2 linked regions of the Prosthecobacter sp. genome follow. The protein of the gene in region 1 interacts with the protein of each later gene in a pairwise test. Links are inferred from orthologs where the notes say so. Each region holds a gene or a part of one and is shown in the gene's direction. Other genes may lie near its edges.

Region 1 (7,178 bases):
GACATGTCAGCGTTTCATCAGCGACTCGATCTCATCCGCCTCAATGGGAATGTGGGCCATGAGGTCGATGTTTGTGTGTTCGCCGATGACAATGTTGTTTTCGAGGCGGACTCCGAGTTTTTCTTCGCGGATGTAGATGCCGGGTTCGACGGTGAAGACCATGCCGGGCTGAACAGGCTTCCACATGTGGCCGACATCGTGTACGTCGATGCCGAGCGGATGCGAGGTGCCGTGAGGAAAATATTTTTTATACGCAGGCTTGTCGGGATCTTGCTTGGCGATGTCCTCGGGCGTGATGAGTCCGAGGCCAAGGAGTTCTTCCTGCATGAGGAGGCCGACTTGCTCCTGATATTCGCGGATGATGACGCCGGGGCGCAGCATCTGGCAGCACTGTTTGAAGACGCGCAGCACGGCGTCGTAAACCTGGCGCTGGCGTGGCGTGAATTTGCCGTTCACGGGGATCGTGCGCGTGAGGTCGGCGTTGTAGTTGCCGTAGTTGGCGGCCACGTCGAGCAGCAGCAGCTCGCCATCCTGACACTGGCAGTGATTGGTGATGTAGTGCAGCACGCAGGCGTTTGCACCGCTGGCGATGATCGGCGTGTAGGCGAAGCCACGAGCGCGCTGGCGGATGAACTCGTGGGAAAGCTCGGCCTCGATCTCGAATTCATGCACGCCGGGCTTCACAAACTTCAGCAGGCGGTCGAAGCCATCGCTGGTGATGTGGATCGCCTCGCTGAGTGCAGTGATTTCGTGCGGGCTCTTGATGACGCGCAGCTCGTGCATGAGCTGCGCGAGGCGGCGGTAGTCGTGCAGCGGGTATTCGTGTTTGCAGCGGTGCGTGAAGCGTGTCTCGCGGGTCTCCGTGGGAATCGTGGCGCGGGAGTGCTCGTTCGAGTTGAGGAAGACGTGATCGGCCTGGCACATGACGGAGCGGAACTGTGTCTCGAAGTCGGTGAGCCAATGCACGCGCTGGATGCCGCTGCGCTCGGTGGCCTGGGGTTTGGAGAGCTTCTCGCCTTCCCACACCGCAATGGTTTCGTTGGTCTCGCGCACGAAAAGCATCTCGCGCTGCTTCGGGTCGGCGGCATCTGGGAAGAGGATGAGGATCGTTTCCTCCTGATCCACACCGCTCAGGTAAAACAGATCGCTGTTCTGCACGAATCCCATCGTGCCGTCCGCATTCGTCGGCAGCACGTCATTGGCATGGACGATCACGACAGACTGCGGCGGCAGCTTGGCATAAAGACGCTGGCGGTTTTCCGTGAACAGTTCGGCGGGCAGAGGTTGGTAACGCAACATGCCGGACAGGGAGCAAGGGCGGCAGCGCTGGCAATCCTTCTCTTACTCCGCCCGCACCGCCTTGGGCGGATGGCGGTCGGCTTGCATCCACTGCTGGGCCTCGGTCCAGAACGCTTCGACGGGGAGGGCAAAGGTCGTCACGCGATCGACGCGTGCGATGTTGATGCCGACGACTTTGCCTTCGAGCGTGGCGACGGGGCCGCCCATGTCGGTGGGCAGGAGCGGGATGTCGTGCTGGAGGACTTCGGGGAAGTTGTCGGTGCGCAGGGAGATGCCGCCATTGGCAAAATCTTCGCCTTCCCAGTTTTGCAGCACCTTGGTGCGGCTGGCGAGGCGAACGCGGCAGGTTTCCTCCTTGTTTTTGCGCAGGTAACGGATCTCGACGATTTCACCGGGCTGGCGCTTGTTCACGATGTCATGCACCTCACGGTACTGGGCGACGTTTTTGCTGGCGATGGCGAGGAGCACGTCGTTTTCCTGCAAACCGGCGATTTCGGCGGGGCTTTCGCTGGCGATGCCGATGATGCGGACCCCCTTGGCTCCCTCCGGCGATTTTTCATCCATGCGGATGCCGAGCGCGGCCCCGGTGCCGGGAATGCGACGGATCTTGGCGCTGACGATGCCGATGCGCGGCTCCTTGCCCGCATCAGCGACGCTGCAAAGCCAATGGCCCATGGCGAGAGGTCGCGCGGCACCGAAGGAAACTGCTCGCAGGCCGGTGATGCCCACTGCTTGCGCCATGACGAGATCGAGACTTGTCTCGCGGTGTACCTCGCGCAGTTCGGTGGTGCGGCCGTCGCCGAACTTGATGCGTGCTTTGCCGAGATCGGGCACTTCGCTGGCCTTGAACAAGACATAACCGTCTTCGCCGACGATGGTGGCGGCGCAGATCGCACGGCCGAGAGTGCTCTCAATGCGCGCAGCGCAGGCGGTGGTGAGCGGTTTGAGTTTTTCGACGGCGGAGAGGGTTTGTTTGCCGTTGGTGCGCTGTTCGGGTGGCAGCGTGGGACGCGGAGATTCGGCGTGAGCGATTGTCACGAACAGAAACAACCCTGCGGACAAGAGTGTCCGCGCTCCCTTCAAAGAAGTCACTGCCCCTCCTCCTGTGGTTTCTGCGCCAGTTGGACGGAGAGCTCGCGCTCCTTGCCCTCGTTGCGGAGTTTGATTTTGAGCGTGTCTCCGGCGGCCCGGGCGCGCACGGTGGCGGTGAACTGCTGCTGATCCGTCATCGCGTCACCATTGACACTGAGGATGACATCGCCGGCACGCACGCCGGCCTTCTGCGCGGGTGATCCCTCGATCACATCGGCCACCGCAAGCTCCACATCGTCGCTCATCACGGTGGCGACGCCGAGATAGCCGCCAGCGCCGATGCCCCACGTTTTGATGATCTCCGATTTCTGCATCGCATCCCACGAACGGAGGAAGGGAGCCATCGAGACGTGCACGTTTTGATCGCGGTTCTCCCAAATCTGGCTGTGGATGCCGATGACCTCGCCGGTGAAATTGAAGAGCGGGCCGCCGGAATCGCCGCCCATCAGCACGCAGTCGGTGTGCAGGCTGTTGGCGGTCTGCTTGACGATCTTGCCCACGCGGAGCACGGGGCCGCGTGCTTTGTCGAATCCGCCCGGATGGCCGAGCGCGAAACACCATTCACCCGGCTGCGCCTTGGCGACTTCGCGGTTGAGACTCACGAAGGGCCACGGCTTCTCGCGCTTCTTGAGCTGCGCCAGCGCTGCATCTGTCGTCTTGTCCATGCCAAGCGATTTGGCCGTGGTCATGGTGCCGTCTTCCAAAATGACCCGCATGTCCTTGCCTGGAGCGCCGGGGACGTGCGCGGCGGTCAGCAGCAGGCCGTCGGCGGAAATGATCACCCCGCTGGCCGTGCCGCCGCCGGTCTGGATGGCCACCAGCGCCAGGCGCACCTGCGGCAGGAGCTTCTGCACGTCGCTTTGCACTTGCAGGAGCGCGGCGATGTCGGTCATCGGCGTGGCGCTCTTGTCCGAGCCACCGGCTGCGAGGGCGTGCGCGGCGATGATTTGCATCACCACGAGGATCGTGGCGGCTCTGCGCGGAAATGGGGTGCAGAGTGAGAGCATGCGCGTGGTGTAAACTACGTTCTTCCGCTCCTGTGGTCAATCCGGGATGCGAAGGGGGAATCTGCGGTTGAATACGGTCCGGGGCTGCGCTTCTCTCGCCCTTCACTCCCCCAAACACACTCTTTCCATGAACTACGACCTCATTGTCATCGGCGGCGGGCCTGCGGGCTACGTCGGAGCCATCCGCGCAGCGCAACTCGGCAAAAAAGTGGCCTGCGTCGAAAATGACCGCGCCGGGGGCACCTGCCTGAACTGGGGCTGCATTCCCACCAAGGCCCTGCTCAAAAACGCCGAGCTTTACCACACGATCACCCACCGCGCCGAGGAGTTCGGCCTCAAAATCGGCAGCATCGAGTATGACTGGTCCAAAGTGATCGGCCGCAGCCGCAACGTGTCCGACAAGCTGAACAAGGGCATCGAGTTCCTCTTCAAAAAGAACAAGATCGACTACCTCAAAGGCACCGCCAGCATCCCCGCCGCTGGCAAGGTCGAAGTCACCGCCGCCGACGGCAAAAAGGAGACGCATGACGCGGCGAACATCCTCATCACCACCGGCGCGAAAAGCCGCCCCATGCCCGGTTTCCCCTTCAATGGCAAGACCGTCATCGGCAGCAAGGAGGCCATGACCCTCGAAAAGCAGCCGAAGAGCATCATCGTCATCGGCGCGGGCGCCATCGGCATCGAGTTCGCCTATTTCTTCAACGCCTACGGCACCAAGGTCACCGTCGTTGAAATGCTGCCTGACGTGCTGCCCGTCGAGGACACCGAGGTCAGCAAACTGCTAGAGAAGAGCCTCACCAAATCCGGCATCCGCATTCTCACCAACACGAAGGTCACCGGCACCTCCGAGGACGGCAAAGGCGTCAAGATCAACGTCGAAGGCGCGGCCAATGAAACCCTGGAGGCCGAGGTTTGCCTCGTCGCCATCGGCGTCGCCCCCGTGCTGCCCGGCGGCATCGAAATCAAACTGACTGACCGCGGCTGGCTGCATACCGACGACCGTTATCAAACTTCCGTGAAGGGCATCTACGGCGCTGGCGACATCATCGGACCGCCCTGGCTCGCCCACGTTGCCAGCTACGAGGCCGTTCAGTGCGTCGAAGGTCTCTTCACCAAGCACAAGCCCAAGAAAGTCACCGTCTTCCCCGGCTGCACCTACTGCCATCCGCAGGTCGCCAGCATCGGCCTCACCGAGCGTGCCGCGAAGGAAAAGGGCCTCAAGTTCAAGATCGGCAAGTTCCCGTATGTCGCCAGCGGCAAGGCCCTCGCCGCCGCCGAGCCCGAAGGCTTCGTCAAGATCCTCTACGGCGAACCGCACGGCGAAATCCTCGGCGCGCACATCATCGGCAGCGAAAGCACCGAGATGATCGCCGAGATCGGCCTCGCCATGAATCTGGAAGCCACCTGGGACGAAATCGAAGCCACCATCCACGCCCATCCGACGCTTAGCGAGATGGTCAAGGAGGCGACGGAAGTCGCCAAGGGGCATCCGATTCATGTGTGATTGCAGGATAAGCCTTCTCCAACTCACCCTAACCTTCTGGCGTGCCCTCAAAAGGCACGCCAGTTTTTTTGCAGACAACGTTTGCACCGGTTTGGGGATCAAGGCATCCATGGCCATGCCAATCGATGACGCTTCCGGTTTCGGCGAACTCCTCGAGCACTTCATCCGTGGCTGGCGTTATCTCTTCAGTCGCAGCTATAGAATCAAAAAGAACCAGCAGTGGCGGGAAGACAGGCTCACCGCCTTTTTCGAGATCCCCTTCGCCCTATGTGTCGTGGTCATCTCCGCCGGCCTGCTCGGTTGGGCGGCATGGGCACTTTGGTCATCGTTGCGTCATTAAGCATTGCTTCTTATCCTGTCATCTCATGATCTCTGCCTACAACCATTCCCAGATCATTCGCGGCGTGCTTTGCGTGTTTGGTGGCCTTGTCTGCTATGTGCTGGCGTGGCTGTTTTTTCGTTATGCTTCTTCATGGGTGCTCGACAGCTTTCGTTTTTCGACAAGCTGGGCGGTTTGGATCGCCGTTGCAGCCCTGATCGGCATCACAATCAGCGGATACATCACATGGCAGCGTGGGCAGGGCTTTCAAAGCTATGTGGAAACCTCCTTGTTTCACGATCTGGCGGGCAGCGCGGACACTGCGGGTGCTAATGTCGTGGATTACTATGCCCGGCAGGTGACCGGCCCGGCTTATGTGCTGAGCCAGGTCTTCTTGGGTGGGCCGCTGCTGCTTCTGCGTGGCATACGCCATTTCCAGCAATTGATTCCAAACGAGGCCGTTCTGGAGCAGAAATTGCATCACACGCTTGGAATCCTGCGCAAAGCGAACAAATGGCAGTCCATCACCGAGTATCCCGAAGAGCGGCGGGAAATCCTCATGCTAGCGCAGATGAAGCAGATCGATTTCAGCGCCCACAAGGGTACGCCACGCTTCAAAGCCCTGCCGCCTGATGGAGTTTAACTTCGATCTTCGACGCCTGCTGCTCCTGGCCGTGTTGCTGGGTGGTTTTGCCTGCCTAGGCGGTTTCACAGCTCCCAAAGTCGGCCCGGACAGCCCTCATCAATCATCTCGCGTGCAGAAGGCGTGGAGTTACTGCGTCGTCCTCTTTCTATTCGGAGCCGCCTCAGCGACCATTGTCGAGCACACCGTCGGCCACATGGATCCCACGAACCTCCGCCCTGCCTACATCGTCCTTGGTGTGTTGCTCATGACTGCCTCCATCGTCTGGCTCAGATCGCTCAAGCAAACGGTCGAGTCCCCGCCCAAGGCCAACGGCCTTGCGTCAGGCAACCCGTTGGACTTCGGATTCGCCGCAAGGCCCTGAAGCAAAGGCTTTTCCAAAAGCGAAAACCGTTCTTAAATCCGCCCATGCCGCCGACCAGCCTCGAAGAGCTCGAAGAACGTCTCAGCCGACCCACGCCTGCCGTGATCGACCTGATGCGCGCCATGCCGGGCGACATCATCGTTTTGGGCGCGGCGGGCAAGATGGGGCCGTCGCTCGCGCGCATGGCAAAACGTGCCAGCGATGAGGCGGACACGCAGCGGCGCATCATCGCGGTGTCGCGCTTCAGCACGCCGGGTGCGGCGGAGGAGTTTCAGCAGCACGGCATCGAAACCATCGCCGTTGATCTGCTGGCGGCGAACGCCGTGGCCTACCTGCCGCATGCGCCAAACGTGGTCTTCATGGCGGGCATGAAATTCGGCTCCACCGGCCAGGAACCGATGACCTGGGGCATGAACGCGTGGCTGCCCGGCCTCGTGTGCGAGCGCTACCATCGCAGCCGCATCGCCGCGTTCTCCACCGGCAATGTCTATGGCCTCGTGCCGGTGGAACGCGGCGGCAGCAAGGAGGAGGACGCTTTGAATCCCGCCGGCGAATACGCCATGAGCTGCCTGGGCCGCGAGCGCATCTTCCAGCACTTCAGCCAGACACGCGGCACGCCCGTCTCCCTCATCCGCCTGAACTACGCCTGCGACCTGCGCTACGGCGTGCTGGTGGATGTCGCGCAGAAAGTTTGGAACGGCCAGCCGGTGGATGTGCGCATGGGCTACTTCAACACCATCTGGCAGGGCGATGCGAACGCACTCTCGCTCCTCAGCCTCGGCAAAGCCCAAAGCCCCGCCTGGACCGTGAATCTCACCGGCACCGCCACGCTCAGTGTGCGCGAGGTCGCGAAGCGCTTCGGCGAACTCTTCGGCAAACCGATTCAGATCGAAGGCAAGGAGGCTCCCGATGCGCTCCTCAGCAATCCCTACCGCTGTTTCGTCGAGCTC
Region 2 (7,104 bases), on another replicon or contig:
GGCTGAACTTTTCCTGACTCGGATCATGCAGGACCGAATCGGGGTCGAGTTTCCCCGGACTCGGGTTGGGCATTTCCGATCGCGGATCGAGTCTTTCCCAACGGTAGCCGACCTTTTCCGAATCGGGGTCGAACGTCACCGGACTCGGTCTGCATGTTTCCGAACGGTGGCCGACCTGTTCCGCGCCCGGGCCGGGCATTTCCGAACTCGGATTGAGCGTTTTCCGGCTCGGAAAAGGTTTTTTTGAGTTCGTATCGAGCTTCTCCGAGTTGGGATGGAGCGTTTCCGAGCTGGCGGGAGCGTGAGGCAGGCGGGGTGCGTTGCCCGCAAACGCGCCGTTGTTGGGGATGGCGGTTTACCCACGAAAAGAGCGGCAAATCCTGCCTTTCCGCATTTGCACTCGGAACGAAAGGGCGCATTCTCCACGCCCCCTATCATGAGTGCCACTTTGCCGTACCGCGCCAATGCGGATTTCCTTGAGTCCAAGTATGTGGACTGGAAAAAAGACCCTGGTTCCGTCGAACCGCTGTGGTCATCGTTTTTTGAAGGTTTTGAACTGGGCATGGCCCGTCTGGCCACGAAAGGCGCGGAGTCGGCCGCCGGGGCAGGCACACCGCTCTCCGAGAAGACGCTGAACTTCCGCATGCGTGTGTCGAACGCGCTGTATGCCTTCCGCGAACTCGGCCACACGGCCGCGCATCTCGACCCGCTGGACAAGGAAGGGCCGGAGATTCCCTCGCTCACGCTGGCGGGCCTCGGCTTCACGGCGGACGAGCTCGAAGAGGATGTGCAGACGCATCTGTTCCGCGGCGGGCAGCCGATGAAGCTCAAGACGATGCTGGCGGACCTGCAGCGCATTTATTGCGGACGCACGGGCTTCGAGTTCATGCACATCCACAACCCGGAGGTGCGCACCTGGCTGCTGGAGCGCATCGAAGGCCGCGATCTGGACGCCAAACCGGAGGCAAAGGCGCAGATCGACGCGCTGCGCTGGCTGCTGGAGGCGGAGACCTTTGAGCGCTTCCTGCACCGCCGCTTCGTCGGGCAGAAGCGTTTCTCGGTGGAAGGTGGGGAGTCGATGCTCGTGGCGCTGGAGACCATTCTCGAAGGCATGCCGGCCTACGGCGGCAAGGAAATCATCCTCGGCATGGCGCACCGCGGCCGTCTCAGCGTGCTGGCGAATTTCCTGCGCAAACCGCTGGAGTATCTCTTTTACGAGTTCAGCGAAAACTATGTGCCGAACATGGTCAGTGGCGATGGTGACGTGAAGTATCACCTGGGCTTTGAAACCGTGCGCCAGACCAGCGGCGGAGATTCCATCGGCGTGATGCTCGCGCCGAACCCGAGCCATCTGGAAGCGGTGGATCCCGTCGTCGAAGGCATGGCCCGTGCCCGCCAGCGCGCGCTGGGCGACACGAAGGACCGCAAAAAAGTCATCCCCGTGCTCATCCACGGTGACGCGGCCTTCGCCGGCCAGGGTCTCGTGGCGGAAGTGCTCAATCTCTCGCAGCTCCCCGGCTACCAGACCGGCGGCACGATCCACGTCATCGTGAACAACCAGATCGGCTTCACCACGATGCCGGAGGACGCCCGCAGCTCGCATTACTGCACCGACGTGGCGAAGATGATCGAGGCGCCTGTGCTCCATGTGAATGGCGACTGCCCGATGGAAGTCGTGCATGCGACGAAGCTCGCGCTCGAATTCCGCCAGACCTTTGGCCTGGATGTGATCCTCGACATCGTGTGCTACCGCCGACATGGCCACAACGAGACGGACGAGCCCGGCTTCACCCAGCCGAACATGGCCCGCTCCATCGCCGAGCATCCTTCCACCGCGACCTTGTTCCGTCTCGACCTCGCTTCGGCGGGTGTGCTTGACGAAGCCGGTTCCGCCGCGCTGCAGCGCGAGCTGGAAGACGAACTCGAACAGGGCATCACCACGCTCGCTGATCGTGACAAGCACGCCGATGGCGGCAATCCATTTGAAGGCAGCATGGCGATGCCGCAGGCGGCATATGACTACCATCCGGTGAAGACCGGCGTCGAACTCAAGGACCTGAAAAAAGTGGGCGAGCGTCTTCTGGAAGTGCCGGAGGGCTTCAATCTGCATCCCACCATCGCCAAACGCTTCCTCGCTGCCCGCAAGAAAGCATTGGAGGCTGGAGAAGGAATCGACTGGGCCTATGCCGAGTCCCTGGCCTTTGGCACGCTTCTCACCGAAGGCCATGGCGTCCGCCTCAGCGGCCAGGACGTGCGACGCGGCACCTTCAGCCAGCGCCACAGCGTGTTTTATGATTCGCAGACACGTGAGCGCCATATCCCGCTGAACAACCTGGCCGCCGAGCAAGGCCGCTACTGCGTGTACAACAGTCTTCTGTCCGAGGCCGCCGTGCTCGGTTTTGATTACGGCTACTCGCTGCTCACCAGCAATCTGCTCGTCTGCTGGGAAGCGCAGTTCGGCGACTTCGTGAACGGAGCGCAGGTCATCATCGACCAGTTCATCGCCAGCGCCGAAAGCAAATGGCAGCGCCCCTGTCACCTGACGCTTCTGCTGCCGCACGGTTACGAAGGCCAGGGCCCCGAGCACTCCAGCGCGCGGCTGGAACGCTTCCTGCAGCTCTGCGCCGGCGGTAACATGCAGGTCTGCAATTTCACCACGCCCGCGCAGTATTTCCATGCGCTGCGCCGCCAGCTCAAGCGCAGCACGCGCAAGCCGCTCGTCGTCATGACGCCCAAAAGCCTGCTGCGCCATCCGAAGTGCGTCTCCAAGCTCAGCGACATGGCCGAAGGCACCACCTTCAAGGAAGTGCTCGATGACGACCAGCTCCTCGCCCCGCCGGAACGCATCACGCGCCTGATCCTGTGCAGCGGCAAGGTCTATTATGATCTGCTTGAATTCCGCGCCGAGAACAAGATCAAGAACGCCGCCATCATCCGCATCGAGCAGCTTTACCCGCTGAACTACGAGATGCTGAAGGAGATCGTCGCCAAGTATCCGCGTGCGCAGAAAAAATGGATCTGGTGCCAGGAGGAGCCGCGCAACATGGGCGCCCACTACTACATCCGCCCGCGCCTCGAAGAGCTCTCCAACCACAAGCTCCGCTACGCTGGCCGCGAGCGCAGTTCCAGCCCCGCCGCCGGATCAAAGGCCATCCACACGCTCGAACAGGAAAACCTGGTCGAGGCCGCCTTCAACGCTTGATCATTTTCCAAAACACCCCGTCATGCCCTCCGACATCAAAATACCCGCACTCGGCGAATCCGTCGCCGGTGGTCAAATCGCCAAATGGCACTTCAAAGAAGGCGACTTCGTGAAAGTCGGCGACATCCTGCTCACGCTCGAAACAGACAAGGTCGCCGCTGAAGTGACCGCCGAGGCCAGCGGAGCGCTGCACATTGGCAAGCAACCGGGTGACGATGTGGAAGTCGGCGCGGTTGTGGGCCAGATCGATGAAAGCGTCGCCGCTCCTGCTGCCAAGGCGGTGGAAGCACCCAAGCCGGCACCAGAACCGAAGCCTGAGCCGAAACCGAGCAACGTCACCGAATTCAAGGTCGTGCCAAAGCCGGAACCAGCTCCCGCGCCGGCTGCGAAAGCGCCCGCTTCATCCGATGGCCGCGTGACGCGCAAGAAGATGACTCCGTTGCGCAAAAAGATCGCCGATCAGCTCGTCAGCGCGCAACGCACGGCTGCCATTTTGACGACCTTCAACGAATGCGACATGAGCAACGTCATGGCGCTGCGTTCCAAGCTGCAGGACAGCTTTGTCGCAAAAAATGGCATCAAACTCGGCTTCATGAGTTTCTTCATCAAAGCCGTTGTTGAAGCCCTCAAAGCCGTGCCGCAGATCAATGTGCGCTTGGAAGGTGATGAGATCGTGCAGCAGCACTATTACGACATTGGAGTCGCCGTCGGCACCGAGCGTGGTTTGATCGTGCCCGTGCTGCGTGATGCGGATCAGAAGAGCTTCGCTGATCTCGAAAAAGACATTCTCGGCTACGCCGCGAAGGCCAAGGAAGGCAAAATTCAGGTCAGTGACCTCACCGGCGGCGTTTTCACGATCTCCAATGGCGGCGTTTATGGCTCCCTGCTCAGCACACCGATCCTCAATCCGCCGCAAAGCGCGATTCTTGGCATGCACAGCATTCAGCAGCGCCCTGTGGCGGTGGATGGCCAGGTCGTTATCCGCCCGATGATGTATCTCGCTCTCAGCTACGACCACCGTGTCGTCGATGGCAAGGAGGCCGTCACTTTCCTCATCCGCGTGAAGGACTGCATCGAGAACCCGGCCAGAATGCTGGTGGGCGCGTAATTAGGCATGACCGCAGAATAATGCTGAACAAAGCGGTCACCGTGCGTTCTCATCCACGCACTGAAGCTTATTGACATGGCACTCGAAACACCCAGCCCAATTCCAATGCCCGAGGCACCTGCGCCAAAAGGCTGGGGCGTCTGGCTGCGCAACAAGTTCCTGGCCGGGCTCGCGCTGGCGCTGCCGTTGATCATCACCTTCTGGATTCTGTTCTCGATCTACGACCTGCTGCACGGCTGGAGCAAACCGCTGCTGGCCCAGGTGGTGAGCCTCGTCAACGAACTCTCCGAGGAAACAGTCTTGAACATCGAGGATCCGAAGCTCGAAAACGTCACCAACTTCATCGGCTTCCTGTTTTCGCTGCTGGCCATTCTGGGCCTCGGCTTCATGGCCACCAACGTCATCGGCGTCCACTTCGTCACCGTCGTTGATAAATTGCTGCTGCGCATCCCGCTGGTGGCGGTCATCTACAGGCCGCTCAAGCAGGTGATCGACGCCTTTCGCGGTCTCGGTGGCGCCAAGCAGAGCTTCAAGCGCGTCGTTTACATCGACTATCCCGTGCCCGGGATGCGCATGATCGGCTTTGCCACCGGCCAGTACTGCGATCCGCAGAACGGCAAGGCGATGACCTGCGTGCTGCTGCCCACCGCGCCCAGCCCGATGACGGGCTTTTTGCTCGTCGTTGACTCTGACAAGGTCAGCGATGCGCCGATCACCATCGAAGAGGCGATGAAGATGATCATCTCCGGCGGTCTGGTGGTGCCGCTTAATTCCGTGGTGCCGCTCAATCAAAAGCCTGTTGTCGCGCCTTTGCCGGAGTCTCTGCCAGTGCCCGAACCGGCGATGGATCTGCCCGCAGGCCTGCCGCGTGCGGAGGACTTCGACGCTGGAGACACCGAGATCCTCGCGCAGTCGATGGACATCAAGAGCGGCAAACGCTGGCTGCGCGCCCTGCCGTGGAAAAAACGCTGAACCACGGTGATCATCGACTGGCACAACTGGCAGCCCGGGGTTCGTGCGACGCTGATGTTCGTCATCGACGAGGCAAAGCGTGAAGTGCTGCTCATCCGCAAAAAACGCGGGCTCGGTGCCGGCAAGATCAACGGGCCCGGAGGCAAGATCGATCCCGGCGAAACTTCCACCGAATGCGCCGTTCGCGAAACACAGGAGGAACTCGGCGTCACCGCCCTGAACCCGGTTCACCATGGCGAGCTTTGGTTTCAGTTTGTCGATGGCCTGTGCATGCACGTCGATGTCTTCGTCGCCACCGAGCATGAAGGCGAGGCAATTGAAACTCCCGAGGCCGTGCCGCTCTGGACTTCGCTTGATGTCCTGCCTTTTGATCAAATGTGGGCCGATGACATTCACTGGCTCGCGCAGACGCTGGTGGAACGCCGCCGTTTCATGGGGCGCTTCGTGTTTGATGATGACACGATGCTTTCCCATGAAGTGAAGTGGCTTTGATTTTTTGATTTCAGAGCGACCGGGACCCTGGTTATCATCTGGTCATGAAATGTTTTTTGATCTGGGGCGGCTGTTTTTGGCTCTTAGTCACTTGTCATGCCGCCGCGGCCGGTGCGCCGAACATCGTGCTCGTGATGGCGGATGATCAAGGTTGGGGTGACATGGCTTACAACGGTCATCCGCATCTCAAGACGCCGAATTTTGATGCGATGGCAAAAGAGGGCATCCGATTTGACCAGTTTCACGCCGCGGCACCGGTTTGCTCACCGACGCGTGGAAGCGTGATGACAGGACGCACGCCAAATCGCTTCGGCTGCTTCTCCTGGGGGCATTCATTGCGGCCACAGGAGACCACGATCGCGGAGGCGCTGAAGACAGCGGGTTATGCGACGGGGCATTTCGGCAAATGGCACCTGGGTTCCGTGCAAAAAGCCAGTCCGGTCAGCCCTGGAGCCAGCGGATTCGATGAATGGGTTTCCTCTCCCAATTTTTTCGACCTTGATCCGGTGCTCAGCGTGGAGGGCAGGGCGGTGCCGTTCAAAGGCGACAGCTCCGACGTCACCGTGGAGGAAGCATTGAAATTCATCCGTCGCTGTGCGGGTCAGAAGCAGCGTTTTCTCGCCGTGGTCTGGTTTGGGTCGCCGCATGATCCGCATCAGGCTTTGGAAGCAGACAAGGCGCACTATGCGGGACTTCCCGAGAAACAGCAGAACTTCTATGGCGAGATCACGGCCATGGATCGCGCCTTTGGCAGATTGAGGACCGAGCTGCGTGAACTCGATCTGCGTGAAGACACACTGTTGTGGTATTGCAGCGACAATGGTGCATTGCCGAAGGTGGGATCTGCTGGTGGGCGTCGCGGTTTCAAAGGACAGATCTACGAGGGGGGCCTTGCAGTTCCCGCTTTGCTTGAATGGCCGGCTGCCTTTCGTGAACCCAAAGTCATCAAAGCCCCTTGTGTCACTTCCGACATCTATCCCACCGTACTTGGAATCACTGGAGTGGCCATAGAAAGGCAGCCGCTGTTGGATGGCATCGACCTCATGCCGCTACTGACAGGTCAGGAGCAGCAGCGCAGTCGTCCGATCGGTTTTTGGGAATCGGGCACCAAAGGCATTGGCACGCCTTCCAAGGCTTGGATGGACGAGCTTCTTGCCGCTCAATCCCGGGGTGAGGAGCCCAACGATCCAGCACGTGTCCGCCCAGATGCTGGGAAAATCGGCGATCCTGTCCCGCTGAACACTTTTCCCGGCCATGCCGCCTGGCTTGATTGGCCTTGGAAACTGCACCGTATCGAGAACAAGCAGACTCATGAACTGAGTTGGGAACT

The links.
Region 2: the proteins of lpdA (region 1) and sucB interact in binary tests that used the Escherichia coli proteins (3 or more experiments, as listed by UniProt). The link is inferred for Prosthecobacter sp. from one-to-one orthologs.

What each region holds. Positions count from the first base shown.
Region 1 is NZ_JAXMIH010000005.1:42,878-50,055, forward strand. What follows is about bases 2,804-5,713. They hold lpdA (dihydrolipoyl dehydrogenase), read left to right. Parts: upstream 2,804-3,525; coding sequence 3,526-4,902; downstream 4,903-5,713. Other genes in these bases: U1A53_RS01145 (trypsin-like peptidase domain-containing protein), read right to left, coding at 2,804-3,398; U1A53_RS01155 (hypothetical protein), read left to right, coding at 5,018-5,242; U1A53_RS01160 (hypothetical protein), read left to right, coding at 5,268-5,713. In the rest of the region: U1A53_RS01130 (16S rRNA (uracil(1498)-N(3))-methyltransferase), read right to left, coding at 1-5; U1A53_RS01135 (aminopeptidase P N-terminal domain-containing protein), read right to left, coding at 7-1,296; U1A53_RS01140 (PDZ domain-containing protein), read right to left, coding at 1,342-2,337; more of U1A53_RS01145, read right to left, coding at 2,388-2,803; more of U1A53_RS01160, read left to right, coding at 5,714-5,864; U1A53_RS01165 (hypothetical protein), read left to right, coding at 5,854-6,228; U1A53_RS01170 (NAD-dependent epimerase/dehydratase family protein), read left to right, coding at 6,273-7,178. UniProt on the Escherichia coli protein: Lipoamide dehydrogenase is a component of the glycine cleavage system as well as of the alpha-ketoacid dehydrogenase complexes.
Region 2 is NZ_JAXMIH010000006.1:9,025-16,128, reverse strand. Bases 2,432-5,267 are described here. They hold sucB (dihydrolipoyllysine-residue succinyltransferase), read left to right. Parts: upstream 2,432-3,224; coding sequence 3,225-4,310; downstream 4,311-5,267. Other genes in these bases: U1A53_RS02880 (DUF502 domain-containing protein), read left to right, coding at 4,416-5,267; U1A53_RS02890 (2-oxoglutarate dehydrogenase E1 component), read left to right, coding at 2,432-3,202. Also shown: U1A53_RS02895 (hypothetical protein), read right to left, coding at 1-139; more of U1A53_RS02890, read left to right, coding at 437-2,431; more of U1A53_RS02880, read left to right, coding at 5,268-5,282; U1A53_RS02875 (8-oxo-dGTP diphosphatase), read left to right, coding at 5,289-5,774; U1A53_RS02870 (sulfatase-like hydrolase/transferase), read left to right, coding at 5,819-7,104. UniProt on the Escherichia coli protein: E2 component of the 2-oxoglutarate dehydrogenase (OGDH) complex which catalyzes the second step in the conversion of 2-oxoglutarate to succinyl-CoA and CO(2).